DNA from 3 places in the Janibacter sp. CX7 genome. Region 3 is predicted to be linked to each of the others. Evidence: predicted binding sites of a transcription regulator. Region 3 holds the regulator's gene; each other region holds the start of a gene.

Region 1 (5,440 bases), 1.0 Mb from region 3:
GCTCCGGCGTGCCGCTCGCGACGGCGGCGGCGTCGGCCGTGATCGTCGCGTCCGGTGCGAGCAGCCGCAGAAGGGAGTCGAAGTCGCCCTCGCGCGCGGCCGCCATGAAGGCGTCCACGACCTCCCAGTCGGCCCTCTCTGACCCCCGCCCCCGCACCTTCCCCCGCGCCCGCGAGGCGAGCTTGCGCGCCGCGGCGGGTGTCGTGCCGAGGATCGCGGCGATGGTCGCGAAGTCGAAGCCGAAGCTGTCGTGCAGCACGAAGGCGACCCGCTCACCGGGCGAGAGCCGGTCGATGACCGCCTGCAGCGCGACCCCGACGGTGTCGGCCATGACGACGTCGTCGGCGATGTCAGGTGCGGTCTCCGTGGGCTCGATCTCGCTGTGCGGCACCGGGGTTCGTGACTTGAGCCGGTCGAGGCACAAGCGTGTGGTCACCGTCGTGAGCCAGGCGGGCAGCGACTCGATGTCGGTGTCCGTACCGTGCAGCCGCAGCCACGCCTGCTGCACGACGTCCTCGGCCTCGGCGTGGTCACCGAGGACGCGCGTGGCCAGGCCGACGAGCCGTGGGCGCTCCGCCTCGAAGTCCTCTGCCTGCTGTGCCGGGTCCATGACCGCTCCTCTCGGGTCGATGCTGTCACCGATCTGACGACGCGGGCACCACGGATGTGACCGCCCCCCTTCGCCGGGCCTGTATAGCCTGACCGGATGCGTCTGAAGCCCGGCCGACCGGACATCACCACCTACGACTCGCGCCTCGACGTCCCGGCCGCTGGGGAGGGCGCGCTGGCGGTGACCTTCATGGGCGTCTCCACGCTCCTCGTCCAGGACGGCGAGTCCGCCGTGATGACCGATGGGTTCTTCTCCCGGCCCGGTCTGCTCCAGGTGGGTCTGGGCAAGGTCGCGCCGTCCGTCGAGCGCATCGATGCCGCCCTGGACCGAGCCCTCGGCGATGCGGGCCTCGACGGGCTGGACGCGGTCGTCCCCGTCCACACGCACTACGACCACGCCCTCGACTCCGCCGTCGTCGCCGAGCGCACGGGTGCCCTGCTCGTCGGCGGCGAGTCGACGGCCAACCTGGGCGTCGGCGGAGGTCTCGACCGGGAGCGCATCCGGGTCGTCGCCTCCGGCGACTCCGTGGAGTGCGGTGCCTTCTCCCTGACCTTCGTCGCGTCGAGCCACTGCCCGCCGGATCGGTACCCGGGCGACATCGACGCCCCGGTGACCCCACCGGTCAAGGTCGGTGCCTACCGCTGCGGTGAGGCGTGGTCGATCCTGCTCACCCACCGCAGCGGCCGGACCGCCCTGCTGCAGGGCAGCGCCGGGTACGTGCCGGGCGCGCTCGCCGGTCTCGACGCCGAGGTTGCCTACCTCGGGGTCGGGCAGCTGGGGGTGCAGCCACAGGACTACATCGAGGCCTACTGGGAGCACACGGTCCGCGCCGTGGGGGCCCGCCGGGTGGTGCTGACGCACTGGGACGACTTCTTCCGTCCCCTCGACCAGCCGCTGCGCGCCCTGCCCTACGCCGGTGATGACCTCGACGTCACGATGAGCGTTTTCGATCGCCTCGCCGACGAGGACGGCGTCGCCCTCCACCTGCCGCGGCTCTGGGAGCGCGAGGACCCGTGGGCGGGCCTCGGCGGCTGACGTCGCACGGGCCAGTTGTCCACAAGCTCGCGGCGAAGTTCCTTGAATTCACAGGGCCCAGAGGGTTCCCCAGGCCTCAAGTCGAACGTATGATCGAAGCATGTCAGAGGCGACGCAGTGGGGGGATCTGGGGCTCGTGTCGGGCCTGCGGGACTCGGTGCGCGCCCTGACGATCGCCGCCCTCGAGATGCCGGATCTGTGGCAGGCGCCCGAGGAGGAGCTGGCCGACGGGCTGGCCGCGATCGGTCGGGCCCGGGCGGTGCTCGAGGCGGCCGAGGTGGCCCTCGTGCGCGAGGGCATCTCGCGGGGTGTGCCGCAGCGGCAGTCGTGGTCGGACACCGACTGGGTCGGGGTCAGCGAGGGCCGGTCGGCGCCGCGGCCGGCGGTGCGTCATGTGGCGTCCGTGGTGCGGGTGGCCAGGGCGGGTCTGCGGGCCGGCTCCGCGCTCGTCGACCCCACGCACGACGACGAAGGGGGCGGCGCCCCCCTTCGCCCGGAGGCACCCGAGCAGGTGGCTGGGGAGTCGGAGCCGGGAGCAGGGGAGTGGGGTGAGCGGCCGCCGCCGGCCGGCCTCGCCGGGGTGCTCGCCGACCTCGAGGGTGGCCAGCTGCCGCTCGGCAAGGCCGATCAGCTGGTGCGCTTCCACGACGGGGTGCGGCGGGTCGCCGACCCGGAGCTCCTGGAGGCGGACCTGGGGGTCCTGCTCGATGCAGCGCGTGACGAGGTCGTGCGCACCGGCCCGGGTGGGCGGATCTCGGCTCGGGTCCCGGGGCTCGACGAGCGCGGGCTGGCGACGGCGATCACGCAGACGACGCGGATGCTGCGTCCGGCCAAGGACCTCGCGGCGGATGACGAGCGGGCCAGGTCGGCGCGGTCGTTGACGAGTCACACCGATGCCAGCGGGCTGACGCGCTACAAGCTCGTGCTCGACGCCGAGGGCGCGGCGATCGTCGACGCGGCGGTGGCGGGGTTGTCGAAGCCGGTCAAGGGCCCCGACGGTGAGCGTGACCCGCGGCCCCCGGCGCGGCGCCGCGCCGATGCCCTGGTGACGGTCGTGGGTCGTGGGGTGTCCAGCCCGGGTGAGGTGGGCACGAGCGACAAGGCGCAGGTCATGGTGACGATCTCGATGACCTCGTTGCTGACGGCCACGGACGGGACCTGCGGGGTGTGCGGGTCCCGCCGACCGGGTGGCGCCTTCGGGCCGACCGGCATGCCCTTCAGCGACACGCATCCCTTCGGTCACCGCGCGGATCTCGGCGGCTGTGGCGACGCACCCGGCTCGAAGGGGGTCGGGCTGGGTGCCGGAGGAGTCGCCGGTGGCGGTCACGCCGGCGGGGTCACGGCCTCGGGCGCGGTGCTGTCCCCGGCGAGCGTGCGCAAGCTGGCCTGCGAGGCAGGGGTCATCCCGGTGATGCTCGGCAGTGACGGCGAGCCGCTCGAGCTGGGCCGCGCCACGCGGTTCTTCACCCCCGGGCAGAAGCGGTTGCTGTGGTTGCGGGACGGTGGCTGCACCTTCCCGGGGTGCACGATGCCCGCGCACTGGACCGACGCGCACCACGTGCAGTACTGGTCGCTGGGTGGGCGCACGGACATCGGCAATGCGGCGCTGCTGTGCGAGCGGCACCACACCCGAGTGCACCAGCAGGAGCTGACCTGCACGATCCGTGACGACGGGGTGACCTGGCACCTGTAGCCACCCCGCCCCGCGCCCGACCCCGGCCCGGGTCGGGCGCCTCCGCACGCCCCGCGTCCGAGTTCAACAGCCAGGGACGTCGCATTTTCCTTGAGGTCGTGCGAAGTCGGGGGAGGGGCGTCGCATTTCCTCAAGGTCGTGCGGCCCGCAGCCGGAGAGGAGCGCCCAACTCTGCAAGACCCTAGGGTCTTGCAGAGTTGTGCGCCCGGACTTGCCCGGCTACGCCCTTCGCTCGCAGGTGATGACCTGCACGCCGCTGGCGAGGCCGACGACGTCGACGGTCTCGAAGAGCGTGGGGGCGAAGCCCCCGTCGAAGAGCGGGACCCCAGAGCCGATGACCGAGGGGTTGAGCTTGATGACGAGCCGGTCGATCTCCGGCAGCAGGGTGTGGGCGAGGCGGCCGCCGCCGACGAGCCAGATGCCCAGGCCGTCCTCGGCCTTGAGCTCGCGCACCCGGGCGAGCGGGTCATCGGAGACGACCTCGACAGCCGCCGCGGGCGCGGACCCGAGCGTCGTCGACACGACGAGGTGCCGCAGGTGCGGGTAGGAATCGTCGATGCCGGCCGCGAGCCCGATCTCGTAGGAGCGCCGTCCCTCGATCACCGTGTCGAAGACCCGGCCCGGCTCGGTCAGACCCATCGCCTCGCGGGCCGGTCCGGGCAGCGTCTCCGGGTAGTGGGTCGCGATGAACTCGACGAGGTCCGGCGTGACCGCCATGAAGTCCTCGCCGCTCGGGTCGCCGCCGTCCGGCCCCGCGATGAAGCCGTCGAGCGTCGCCGCGACGTAGTAGGTGAGTGTGCGCATGGTGCCCCTTCCGTCAGGCGGCACGCTACGGGCCGAAGGGGGGTGTGTCGCAGCGAATTTCGCCCCGCCTCAGCGCGACGGGTCGATGATCGTCATCCCCGCGACGTTCGCCCTGTCGAAGCCCGGCAGCAGCGCCGCCGCCTCCTCGAGACCGACGACCCGCTCCACGAGGCGCTGCGGGGCGAGGTCGCCGGAGTCGATGAGCGCGAGCATCCCCGGGTAGTCGACGGCGGCCATGCCGTGGCTGCCGAGCACGTCGATCTCCCACCCGATGACCCGCGCCATCGGCACGCGCGGGTGACCGTCGACAGGCGGCAGCAGGCCGACCTGGACGTGCCGACCGCGTCGCCGCAGGCTGAGCAGCGCTGTGGCACAGGTCTGCTCGCTGCCCACGGCGTCGACGGCGACGTGCGCCCCGCCGTCGGTCAGCTCCATGACAGTGGCCTCGACATCCGTTGCCTCGCCGTGGGCGCCAACCGCGAGCACGGTGTGCTCCGCGCCGAGCTCGGCCGCGACGGCCAGCGCTGCCGGGTTGCGGTCGACCGCGATGACCCGTGCGCCGAGCGCCCGGGCGATCATCACCGCGCTCAGCCCGACGCCGCCGGCGCCGACGACGGTGACCCATTCCCCCTTCGTCAGGCGGGCGCGGGCGACGAGGGCCCGGTAGGCGGTGGCGAAGCGGCACCCCAGACTCGCCGCGGTCGCGAAGTCCACCGACTCGGGGAGAGCCACGAGGTTGGTGTCGGCAGCGTGCAGCACCACCTGCTCGGCGAAGGACCCCCAGTGCGTGAAGCCGGGCTGCTCCTGGTCGGGGCAGACCTGCGCCTCGCCGGCCGCGCACCACGAGCACCGGCCACAGCCGCAGACGAAGGGCACGGTCACCCGGTCGCCGACCCGCCACCGCTGCACGCCGGCACCGACCGCGCTCACGACCCCCGCGAGCTCGTGGCCCGGCACGTGCGGCCAGGTGATCCCGTCGTCGTGGCCGGCCCAGGCGTGCCAGTCGCTGCGGCAGAGCCCGGTCGCCCGCACGTCGACGACCACCCCACCGTCAGGGGCGAAGGGGGCCGACACCTCCCTGACCTCGGGCTGGGCTCGGACCTCATCGATGACCACGGCGCGCACGACGCCATCGTGTCAGGCCGATGCTGCGGCGGTTGGTCAGGTCTGCTCGCGCAGGTACCGCCCGAAGTGCGGCACGGTGAAGGCGATCCGGCCGCGTTCGGCGGAGTAGATCAGGCCCTTCTTCAGCAGGGCGTCGCGGGCGGGGGAGAGCGACTGGGGCTTCTTGCCGAGCG
Region 2 (5,440 bases), 900 kb from region 3:
GACCGGCTGGGCGATCCACCCACGCGGGTCGTCCTGCAGCTTGCCCCGCAGCTCGTCGAGCTCGGCTCCGGTGGCCTTGGGCCCGATGACCAGGCCCTTGCCACCCGAGCCGTCGACGGGCTTGACGACCATCTCGTCGAGGCGAGCGAGCACCTCCTGCAGCGCGTCGGGCTCGTTGCACCGGTAGGTGTCGACGTTGGGCAGGATCGGGTCCTCGTCGAGGTAGTAGCGGGTCAGGTCCGGCACGTAGGAGTAGACGAGCTTGTCATCGGCCACGCCGTTGCCGATGGCATTGGCCAGGGTGACCCGGCCGGCCCGCACTGCCGAGATGAGCCCGGTGACGCCGAGCATCGAGTCGCGGCGGAAGTGCACCGGGTCGAGGAAGTCGTCGTCGATGCGTCGGTAGATGACGTCGACGCGCTCCTCGCCGTGGGTCGTGCGCATGCGCACCTCGCCGCCGCGCACGACGAGGTCACGTCCCTCGACGAGCTCGACTCCCATCATCCGGGCGATGAGGGTGTGCTCGAAGTAGGCGCTGTTGTAGACGCCCGGGGTGAGCACGACGACCGTGGGGTTGGCCCGGCCCTCGGGAGCCGAGGCCCGCAGCGCGCGCAGCAGCATGCGGGGGTAGTCGTGGACCGGCCGGATGCGCATCGTCGCGAAGGCCTCGGGGAAGACATTGGTCATCGCCCGGCGGTTGGCGATGACGTAGGAGACGCCCGAGGGCACGCGCACGTTGTCCTCGAGGACGCGGAAGGTGCCCTCCTCGTCGCGGATGAGGTCGATGCCGCTGACGTGGGCGCGCACGCCACCCGGCGGCCGCAGCCCCGTGACCGCGCGGTGGTAGTGGCTCGAGGTGGAGATCAGCTTCCACGGGACGATGCCGTCCTCGACCGCCCGCGGCAGCCCGCTCGGCCGGCTGTAGATGTCGTCGAGGAAGGCCTCGAGGACCTTGACCCGCTGGGCCACGCCCTCCTCGACCGTGTGCCAGGCCTCGGCGTCGATGACGCGCGGCACCGCGTCGAGCGGGAAGGGCCGCTCCTCACCGGCGTGGTCGAAGGTCACGCCCTGCTCGAAGAACATGCGGGCCAGCGCGTCGGCCCGCTCCTTGAGCTCGTCGGGCGCCATCGCGCGCAGCGTGTGGTGGATCGGCTTGTAGGGCTGCCTGGGATCGCCCGCGTCGTCGAGCATCTCGTCCCACGCCGCACCGCGTGCGTATGTCCCGAAGAGAGAGTCGCTGTCAGTCACGACGCCCACCCTACGCACGCGACACCCCCTGTGGTGCGCACCCGAAGCCCCCGGCCGGGGCTGCTAGTCCCGCTGGTGCTCCGGCTGCGAGTCGAGGGCCTCGGTGATGACCACCCGGGCGACGTCGTGGCCATAGCCCTTGCGGGCGAGCAGGCCCGCCAGACGCCGGGTCTGGGTGGCCCGGTCCAGCCCGTGCATGGTGCGCAGCTTCTTCGCGACGAGCTCGTGCGCGCGGGCCCGCTCGGCCTCCGGGTCGACGTCCTCGAGCACCGAGGCGGCGAGCTCCTCGTCGACACCGCGCTTGCGCAGCTCGTGCGACAGGGCCCGTCGGGCGAGCCCACGGCCGGCCTGCTGGGAGCGCACGAGCGCCTGGGCGTAGGCCTCGTCGTCGACGAGACCGACCTCCTCGAAGCGGTCGAGGACCTCGCTCGCGACATCGGGCGGGCAGCCCTTGCGGGTCAGGGCGTCCTGCAGCTGCTTGCGGCTCTTGGGCGCGCCGGTCAGCTGACGCAGGACGACGGCTCGCGCGACCGCGTGCTCGTCGGCCTCGGGGTCAGCCTGCGGCCCCTGCGGGTCGGGCGGCGGGACGGACTCGATGGCGGAGACCGCCGCGCGCAAGCTCTCGAGCTGGCCCGCGGCGGTCTCGTCGTCGTGACGCTCCGGCATGACGATCAGAAGTCGACCGGGACCTCGGCCGGGGCCTCCTCCTCGACCTCCGGCTGCACGCCGATGCCGAGCTTCGTCTTGATCTTGGACTCGATCTCCTCGCCGAGCTGGGGGTTGTCCTTGAGGAACTTGCGGGCATTTTCCTTACCCTGACCCAGCTGGTCGCCCTCGTAGGTGTACCAGGCACCGGCCTTGCGGATGAAGCCGTGCTCGACGCCCATGTCGATCAGCCCGCCCTCGCGGGAGATGCCCTGGCCGTAGAGGATGTCGAACTCCGCCTGCTTGAAGGGCGGGGAGACCTTGTTCTTCACGACCTTGACGCGGGTGCGGTTGCCGACCGGCTCGGTGCCGTCCTTGAGCGTCTCGATGCGGCGGACGTCGAGACGGACCGAGGCGTAGAACTTCAGCGCCTTGCCACCGGTGGTCGTCTCGGGCGAGCCGAACATGACACCGATCTTCTCCCGGAGCTGGTTGATGAAGATCGCCGTCGTGCCCGAGGAGTTGAGCGCACCGGTGATCTTGCGCAGCGCCTGGCTCATCAGGCGGGCCTGCAGACCGACGTGGCTGTCACCCATCTCGCCCTCGATCTCGGCGCGGGGCACGAGCGCCGCGACGGAGTCGATGACGATGATGTCGAGCGCGCCCGAGCGGATGAGCATGTCGGCGATCTCGAGCGCCTGCTCACCCGTGTCCGGCTGGCTGACGAGGAGGGCGTCGGTGTCGACACCCAGCTTCTTGGCGTACTCGGGGTCGAGCGCGTGCTCGGCGTCGATGAAGGCGGCGATGCCGCCGGCCCGCTGGGCGTTGGCCACCGCGTGCAGGGCGACGGTCGTCTTACCGGAGGACTCCGGGCCGTAGACCTCGACGACGCGGCCGCGGGGCAGGCCGCCGATGCCGAGCGCGACGTCGAGGGCGATCGCACCGGTCGGGATGACCGCGATCGGGGGACGCACGTCGTCACCCAGACGCATGACCGCGCCCTTGCCGTGGGCCTTCTCGATCTGGCCCATGACGTTGTCGAGGGACTTGAGCTTCTGCTCGTGGAGCTTGCTGTCGATGGCGGTGACCTCAGCCATGCCACACCTTCCTTGTCATCGTGTCGTGCGCGTCCACCGGCGACCAGGTCCCACACGGTCGGACGTGTCGTGCTGTCTGGTCAGACGCTAGGAGCCGCCACCGACAACCGTCCGCAGCTGCCGTGGGGCTGTGGACACCGGCGCTGCCGGTCGGGCACCTGTGGACGACACTACCGAACACCTGTTCGAGACATGGGAGGTGACGCGCCGACACGCCGCGCACTCCTCCCCTTCGTCCCTACGTCAGGACCGCAGGAGGGTCTCGATCCGCCGCGAGGTCGCCCAGATACCCACCGCACCGAGGACGACGAGGTAGGCGACGTGCCACAGCAGGCCCCACCCGACCTCGCCGAGCATGAGCCCGCGCTCGAGCGCGACCCCGTGGTAGAGCGGCGTCGCCTGGACGATCGGCTGCGCCCACCCCGGATAGGTCGCGAGCGGGAAGAAGGTCGCCGAGAGCAGGAAGAGCGGCTGGATGACGAGCATGACCCAGTCGAAGTCGACCCACGAGCGCATGAAGGTCGTCGCGAACATGCCGACGGCCGAGAAGGCCAGCCCGATGAAGACCGCCGCGGGCACCGCGAGGAGCGACCACCACGACTCGACGACGCCGACCGCGAGCGCCACGAGGTAGAAGACGAGCGCGTAGACCCCGCCCCGGATGAGCGACCAGACGACCTCGCCGACGGCGATGTCGCGCGGGCCGAGCGGTGTCGCGAGCATCGCGTCGTAGATGCGGGCGTAGCGCAGCTTGAAGAAGACGTTGAAAGTCGAGTCCATGATCGCGCCGTTCATCGCCGACGCGGCGAGCATGGCGGGCGCGACGAAGGCCGCGTAGCCGACCTCCTGCCCGCCGTCGGTCACGACGACGGGCACGAGCGACCCGACCCCGATGCCGAGGGAGAGCAGGTAGAAGACCGGTTCGGCGAAGCCGGTGACGAAGGCGGCCCACTGGCGCCGGAAGCCGACGACATTGCGCTCGACGACCGAGCGCCACATCGCCAGGCCGGGCGTGAGGACACCGGTGCTCACGAGACGAGCCTGCGGGTCATGCCGGTGCGGGCGTAGACCCAGCCGGCGCCGACGAAGAGCACGAGCACCGCCAGGTGCACGAGGTCGACGGGGGCGAAGCTCCCGTGGGCCGCGGCCCGGCACAGCTCCACGCCGTGCCACAGCGGGGTCACCCAGGCGAGTACCTCGAGGACCAGCGGCAGGCGCTCGACGGGGAAGAAGGCGCCCGAGAAGAGCATGAGGGGCGTGATGACGAGGCGGTAGACGACGTTGAAGGCGGAGTCCCCCTTCGCCCGGGCCGTGAAGCCGAAGAGCGGTACCGCGAAGGCCAGCGTCACGAGGACCCCGATCGGCACGGCGAGCAGCACCCACCACGACGTGAAGCTGCCGAAGAGCGCGGCGACGAGCACGAAGGCGGCCGCGGCGAACCCGCCCTGCGCGGCGATGACGCCGAGGTGACCGAGGAGGAGGTCGCTCACGGTGAGCGGGGTGGCGAGCATCGAGTGGTACATGCGGTTCCACGTGAAGAGCCCGTAGACCGGGTAGGTCGACTCGCTCACCGCGGTCATCATCGCCTGCACCGCGATCATCGCCGGCGCCACGAAGAGCAGGTAGGGCACGCCGTCGACCCCGCCGGACGCGTCGTCGACGAGCGAGCCGAGCCCGATCCCCATGGCCAGCAGGAAGAGCAGCGGCATGACGAAGCGGCTGAAGACCGACCCCATCCACGTACGCCGGTAGACGAGACCGAAGTAGCCGGCCACCGCCGCCACCCGCTCCGCCGGACGAAGGGGGGACCGCTCGCCGTGCACGTGGCGCCCGGTGGGGGCCGTCGTCTCCACGGTCGCCATCAGTCGACGAGGGTGCGGCCGGTGAGGTGGAGGAAGACGTCCTCGAGGCTGGAGCGCCGCACGATCGAGGAGACCGGCTGCAGACCGCGGGCGTGGACCGCCTCGAGGGCACCGTCACCGTGGTCGGTGTAGACGAGCAGGCGGTCGGGCAGGGCCTCGACGCGCTCGCCGACGCCCTCGACGAGGTCGGCGGCGTGCAGGTGGTCGTCGACCGGCAGGCGCAGCTCGAGCACCTCTCGCGTGGAGTGGGTCTCGATGAGCGAGCGAGGTGAGCCCTCGGCGACGATCCGGCCACGGTCCATGACGACGAGTCGGTCGCACAGCTGCTCGGCCTCGTCCATGTAGTGCGTCGTGATGATGAGCGTGACGCCCTGGCGCTTGAGGCGGAAGAGCCGGTCCCAGAGCACGTGCCGGGCCTGCGGGTCCAGGCCGGTCGTCGGCTCGTCGAGCAGGAGGATCTCGGGGTTGTTGATGAGCGAGCGGGCGATCGTCAGGCGACGCTTCATGCCGCCGGAGAGCGGCTCGACCTTGTCCTTGCGCCGCTCGGTGAGCTGGGCGAAGTCGAGCAGCTCGTCGGCGCGCTCGCGG
Region 3 (5,440 bases):
GCACGGGACCTGCGTCGCCGTCGCGGGGCCCTCGCCGCCCGCGTCGCCGACACGGTGAGCGCCGCCCCCGGCATCGCGGCGGCCGGCGGGGTAGATCGCGAGCTGCGGGCCATCGACCGCTCGGGTTCGCGGGTCGTCGACGCCGCCGTGCACCGCTCGCGCACGGCCGGTCTGCTGGGGGCCTGTGCCGTCGTCGCACCGGTGGCGGGGTCGGCCGGCGCTGCCGCGCTCGGGGCCCTCGGCATCGTGCCGGTCGCCACCGTCGCCGTCGCGCTGACGATCATCGGCATCGTCACCGGCCCCGTCGGCGACGCGGGCCGGATCGTGGAGTACCGGCAGAACCACCGTGCCGCCCGCCGGATCATCGCGCCCCTGCTCGTCGAGACGGCTGAGACCGCCGCGGGCCCGGGGCCGGTCGCGCCGGCTCCCCTCGTCGACCCCGGGGTCTCCTCGGGTGGCCGCGTCGTCGTGCGCGGGCTGCGGGTCGACGGTCGCGAGCTGCCCGGCCTCGTCGCCGAGCCGGGGGAGCGCATCCTCGTGCGAGGGGCCTCGCCGGCCCACGCCCGTGAGGTGCTCGCGGCCCTCGCCGTGCCCGGCCGCTCGGGTGGGGGCAGCCTGTGCGTCGACGGCAAGGACCTCGCCGTCACCGGGCCGAAGACCCGCCGACGCCGGATCGGCCATGCTGCGGCCGGGGCCCGGCTCGAGCGTGGCCCGATCTCCCGGGCGGTGCGCTACCGCCGACCCGACCTCCCGGCGGAGGAGGGCACTTCGGCCCTGGCGGCAGTCGGTCTCGCGGAGCGGGTGGCTGCTCTCCCCGAGGGGGAGCGGACCTCCCTTCGTCGGGGTGGGGAGCCGCTCACCCGGCACGAGCGGGCCCGGCTGCACCTGGCGCGCGCCATGCTCGGCGAGCCGGCGCTGCTCCTGCTGGAGCACGTCGACGACGACCTGGGCACTCAGGGGAGAGCGCTGCTGCGCCGGCTGCTCGAGGACTACCCGGGCGTGGTGATCGTGGCCTCGGACCGGCCGCAGGAGATCCTCGCGCAGTGGCGCGACTGGACGGTGCCTACGCCGGCAGTGACGTCTCGGCCGCCGCGGTCAGCGCCTCGAGCGTCGTCGCCACTGCCGGCACCTTGAGCAGGTCCTCCGTCGTCACGACGTGGATCCGGCGCCGGGTCTGCGGGTCGAGGGGGCGGATGACGACGTCGTCGTTGGACGTCGCCGCCCGGATGAGGTCGGGGATCAGGGCGACGCCCAGACCGGCGGCGACGAAACCCTGGACGGCGACGTAGTCCTCGGTCTCGAAGGCGACCTTGGGCGCGAAGCCGGCGTCGTGGGCGATCTTGAGCAGGTGGCCCCGGCAGCGGGCGCAGCCGGCGATCCACTCGTCGTCGGTGAGGTCGGTCATCGAGACGACCTCGTGGTCGGCGAGCGGGTGGTGGCGCGGCAGGGCCACGCGCACCTCCTCGTCGAGCAGCGGGTGCACGACGAAGCCCTCGAGGTCCTCGCCCCGGGCCAGTTCGCTGCCGTCGTAGGAGAAGGCGACGGCGAGGTCGACCTCGCCGGCCCGCAGGGCCGCGAGCGACTCCGGCGGCTCGGCCTCGGTGAACTGCACGGACAGGTCGGGGTGCTCGGCGCGGACCGCCGCCAGGGCGCGGGGGACGAGCGTCACCGACGACGACGGGAAGGCCATGAGCCGCACCCGACCCGAGCGCAGCCCGGCGATCGCGGCGACCTCCTCCTCGGCGGCGTCGAGAGCGGCGAGCACGGGGGTGGCGTGGCGGGCGAGGACGGCGCCGGCCTCGGTGAGCCGAACGGAGCGACCGACCTTTTCGACGAGGACGGTGCCGGTGCGCTGCTCGAGGCGCTTGACCATCTGGGAGACCGCGGGCTGCGAGTAGCCGAGCGCGAGGGCAGCGGCGGTGAAGCTGCCCTCATCGGCGATGGCCCGCATCACGCGCAGCCCAGCGGCGTCGATCATGGGGCCCATCGTAGGTCGTCGCGCCGACCTAGGATCGAGGCATGCCAGACGACGTCGATCGGGTCGAGCAGATCGCGAGGGTGCTGCGCCATGGGCCGGCCCTCGTGCTCACCGGGGCCGGCATGTCGACCGAGAGCGGGATCCCCGACTACCGGGGCCCGGACGGGACGCGGCGAGTGACCCCGATGCACCTGTCGGAGTTCGTCGGGAGCAGCTCGGCGCGACAGCGCTACTGGGCGCGCAGCTTCGTCGGGTGGCGGCGGTTCCACGCGGCGCGGCCCAACGCCGCGCACCGTCTCGTGACCCGCCTGCAGGAGCTCGGGGCGGTGGGGCCGGTCATCACGCAGAACGTCGACGGCCTGCACCAGGCCGCCGGGACCCGCGACGTCGTCGAGCTGCACGGCAACCTCGTCGAGGTCGTCTGCCTGACCTGCGGGGCGCGCATCGACCGACCCACCCTCGATGCCCGGATGGCGGCGCAGAACCCCGGCTTCGACGTCGACAGCGACGAGATCCGGCCGGACGGCGACGTGCGGCTCGAGACCGTCGACGTCGAGCGCTTCGTCGCACCGGAGTGCGAGCGGTGCGGGACCGACATGCTCAAGCCGGACGTCGTCTTCTTCGGCGGAGCGGTCGCCAAGCCGCTCGTGCAGCACTGCTTCGACCTCGTCGACGCGGCGCCGAGCCTGCTCGTGCTCGGCAGCTCGCTGCAGGTGATGTCGGGGCTGCGCTTCGTGCGGCACGCCGCGAAGCGCGGGATCCCGGTCTCGCTCATCACCCGCGGTCCCACCCGCGGCGACGACCTCGTCGACCACCGCGTCGACGGGGAGCTGGGGGACTCCCTTCGCTCCCTCGTCGACCTCGCGGAGGTAGGCGTCAGAGACGCCGCAGCACCGCGGTGACCTTGCCGAGGATCGTCGCGTGGTCGCCGTCGATGGGGTCGAAGGCGGGGTTGTGGGGGAGCAGCCACACGTGGCCGTCCTTGCGCTTGAAGGTCTTGACCGTCGCCTCGTTGTCGAGCATCGCCGCGACGATGTCGCCGTTGTCCGCGCTCGGCTGCTGCCGCACGACGACCCAGTCGCCGTCGCAGATCGCGGCGTCGATCATCGAGTCACCGACGACCTTGAGCAGGAAGAGCGAGCCCTCGCCGACGATCTGCTTCGGCAGCGGGAAGACGTCGTCGACGACCTCCTCGGCGGTGATCGGGACGCCGGCGGCGATCTGACCCAGGACGGGCACGTAGCTCGCCTCGGGGCGCTCGTCGCCGGAGCCGGTCGGGTCGACGGGCTCGTCGTCGGGGCTCGCGCCGCCGCGCATGCCGGCCATGTCAGCGACCGACCCGGGGTCGGTCGGGGAGGGCTGGTCGTCGGGGGAGATGACCTCGATCGCGCGGGGGCGGTTGGGGTCGCGACGCAGGTAGCCCTTGCGCTCCAGGGAGGAGAGCTGGTGGGCGACCGAACTGGGGGAGGTGAGGCCCACGAGCTCGCCGATCTCGCGCAGGCTCGGCGGGTAGCCGCGGGTGGCGACGGCATTGCGGATCACCTCGAGCACCTTGCGCTGGCGCACGGTCAGCCCGTCGCCGGTGTCCCGCTGCGGGAGCTGGTGGATGTTGTCCTCGTCGCCCATCTCGACCCCTTCGTGCGTCCGCCGCGACACCGTTGTCGGTGGTCGCTGGTCAACTTCTCGCTGTGACCGACAGTAGGCCGATCGAACAGGCATTTCAAACATCTGTTCGAGCGTGTTGTTGATTTCCTTCGAACACCCGTGCTAGACATCGTACAGACGTTCTATCGAACACCGGTTCGACAGAGCCGCCACGAGGAGGACCGCATGACCGCTCTCACCGCCGCCCCCGCCCGCATCGACGTGCACCCGGCGCGCCCCGCGCGCTCGCGTCACCTCGTCTCCGTGCCCACCGGCGACGCCGTCCCGGAGCGTGCGACGACCTCCCTTCGCCTGACCCGTCGTGGGCGCCTGGCGATCACCGTGACCACCATGCTCGTCGCGAGCGTCGCCGGCGCCACGGTCGCCTTCGGCGGTCCGGCGACCACCCCGCAGCAGGTGACCGTCGAGCCGGGGCAGACCCTCGGGCAGATCGCCGAGGCCGAGCTCTCCCAGCTGCCCACCCGCGAGGCGGTCGCCCGCCTCCAGGTGACCAACGACCTGTCGACGAGCCACGTCCACGCGGGCCAGGTGCTCACCATCCCCGCGCCGTGAGGCGCCCCTGACACCCGGGCCCTTCGACCCGGCCCGGGCCAGCCATCGGCCGCCTCCGCAGCATGCGGGGGCGGCCGATGTGCCGTTCGTCGACGGTTCACGTGGGGGACTTGCGTCGAGGCTCACGGAGGGTTCTAATGGTCACTACATCTAGTGGTTACACGGTTGTCATTCGTCCACATCTAGTGCACAGGATGGGGCCAGTTCTCCACAGGTGATGGGGTTCCATCCCCAGACTCGTCCACCGCACCGTCCACAGGACGCACGAGCGAAGGGAGCACGGCGTGCACTGCCCGTTCTGCCGTCACACCGACTCCCGGGTCATCGACAGCCGCACGACGGAGGACGGCAGCGCCATCCGGCGCCGCCGTCAGTGCCCCGAGTGCAGCCGGCGCTTCACCACCCTGGAGAGCGCCAGCCTGACCGTCACCAAGCGCTCGGGTGCGGCCGAGCCCTTCAGCCGGGCCAAGGTGCTCGCCGGTGTCCGCAAGGCCTGCCAGGGCCGCCCGGTCACCGAGGACCAGCTCGCCATCCTCGCCCAGCGCGTGGAGGAGAGCATCCGCTCGCAGGGCAGCGCCGAGATCGACGCCCACGAGGTGGGCATGGCGATCCTGCCGCCGCTGCGCGAGCTCGACGAGGTCGCGTACCTGCGCTTCGCGTCGGTCTACCAGTCCTTCGACTCGCTCGAGGACTTCGAGACCGCCATCGAGCGCCTGCGCGCCGAGCACGCGACCGCCACCTAGAGACCCCCCGGGTGCCGCCAGCGAGTGGGCTGTCGGTACCCGGTGACACCGTTTGACACAGCACTCCACACCGACCAGCAGCAGACCGTCACCACACGGATCGAGGAGAAGCAGCATGACCGAGACCGCCGGCAAGTCCAGCGCCCGTCGCGGGTCCCGCACCAAGGGCCTGACGATCGAGCGCATCCACACGACCGAGGGCGTCCACCCCTACGACGAGGTCACCTGGGAGAAGCGTGACGTCGTCCAGCAGAACTGGAAGACCGGCGCGACGATCTTCGAGCAGCGTGGGGTCGAGTTCCCCGACTTCTGGTCGGTCAACGCCTCGACCATCGTCACGACGAAGTACTTCCGGGGTGCGGTCGGCTCCCCGGAGCGCGAGGCGGGCCTCAAGCAGCTCATCGACCGGGTCGTGCTCACCTACGTCAAGGCGGGCAAGGAGCACGGCTACTTCGCGACGGACACCGACGCGGAGATCTTCGAGCACGAGCTGACCTACGCG

What was found. The regulator LexA, encoded in region 3, represses DNA repair genes until DNA is damaged. The targets are predictions, from matches to a motif close to TCGAACANNTGTTCGA.
Region 1: NMQ01_RS00700 (HNH endonuclease signature motif containing protein) is a predicted target of LexA. The motif match lies at 1,727-1,742, and genes of this name have one in related genera.
Region 2: recA (recombinase RecA) is a predicted target of LexA. The motif match lies at 3,164-3,179, and genes of this name have one in related genera.

Annotation. Positions count from the first base shown of each region.
Region 1 covers NZ_CP101464.1:131,017-136,456, forward strand. Annotated here, with positions in the region: gene NMQ01_RS00690 (sigma-70 family RNA polymerase sigma factor) at 1-610, opposite strand, end outside; gene NMQ01_RS00695 (MBL fold metallo-hydrolase) at 707-1,645, shown strand; gene NMQ01_RS00700 (HNH endonuclease signature motif containing protein) at 1,746-3,338, shown strand; gene NMQ01_RS00705 (dihydrofolate reductase family protein) at 3,558-4,142, opposite strand; gene NMQ01_RS00710 (zinc-dependent alcohol dehydrogenase family protein) at 4,212-5,267, opposite strand; gene NMQ01_RS00715 (ATP-binding protein) at 5,304-5,440, opposite strand, start outside.
Region 2 covers NZ_CP101464.1:2,044,870-2,050,309, forward strand. Annotated here, with positions in the region: gene NMQ01_RS09985 (circularly permuted type 2 ATP-grasp protein) at 1-1,191, opposite strand, end outside; gene NMQ01_RS09990 (regulatory protein RecX) at 1,312-1,914, opposite strand; gene recA (recombinase RecA) at 1,920-2,990, opposite strand; gene NMQ01_RS10000 (ABC transporter permease) at 3,234-4,022, opposite strand; gene NMQ01_RS10005 (ABC transporter permease) at 4,019-4,852, opposite strand; gene NMQ01_RS10010 (ABC transporter ATP-binding protein) at 4,852-5,440, opposite strand, start outside.
Region 3 covers NZ_CP101464.1:1,145,139-1,150,578, forward strand. Annotated here, with positions in the region: gene NMQ01_RS05625 (ABC transporter ATP-binding protein) at 1-1,134, shown strand, start outside; gene NMQ01_RS05630 (LysR family transcriptional regulator) at 1,064-1,978, opposite strand; gene NMQ01_RS05635 (NAD-dependent protein deacetylase) at 2,020-2,880, shown strand; gene lexA (transcriptional repressor LexA) at 2,855-3,604, opposite strand; gene NMQ01_RS05645 (LysM peptidoglycan-binding domain-containing protein) at 3,809-4,195, shown strand; gene nrdR (transcriptional regulator NrdR) at 4,480-4,938, shown strand; gene NMQ01_RS05655 (vitamin B12-dependent ribonucleotide reductase) at 5,054-5,440, shown strand, end outside.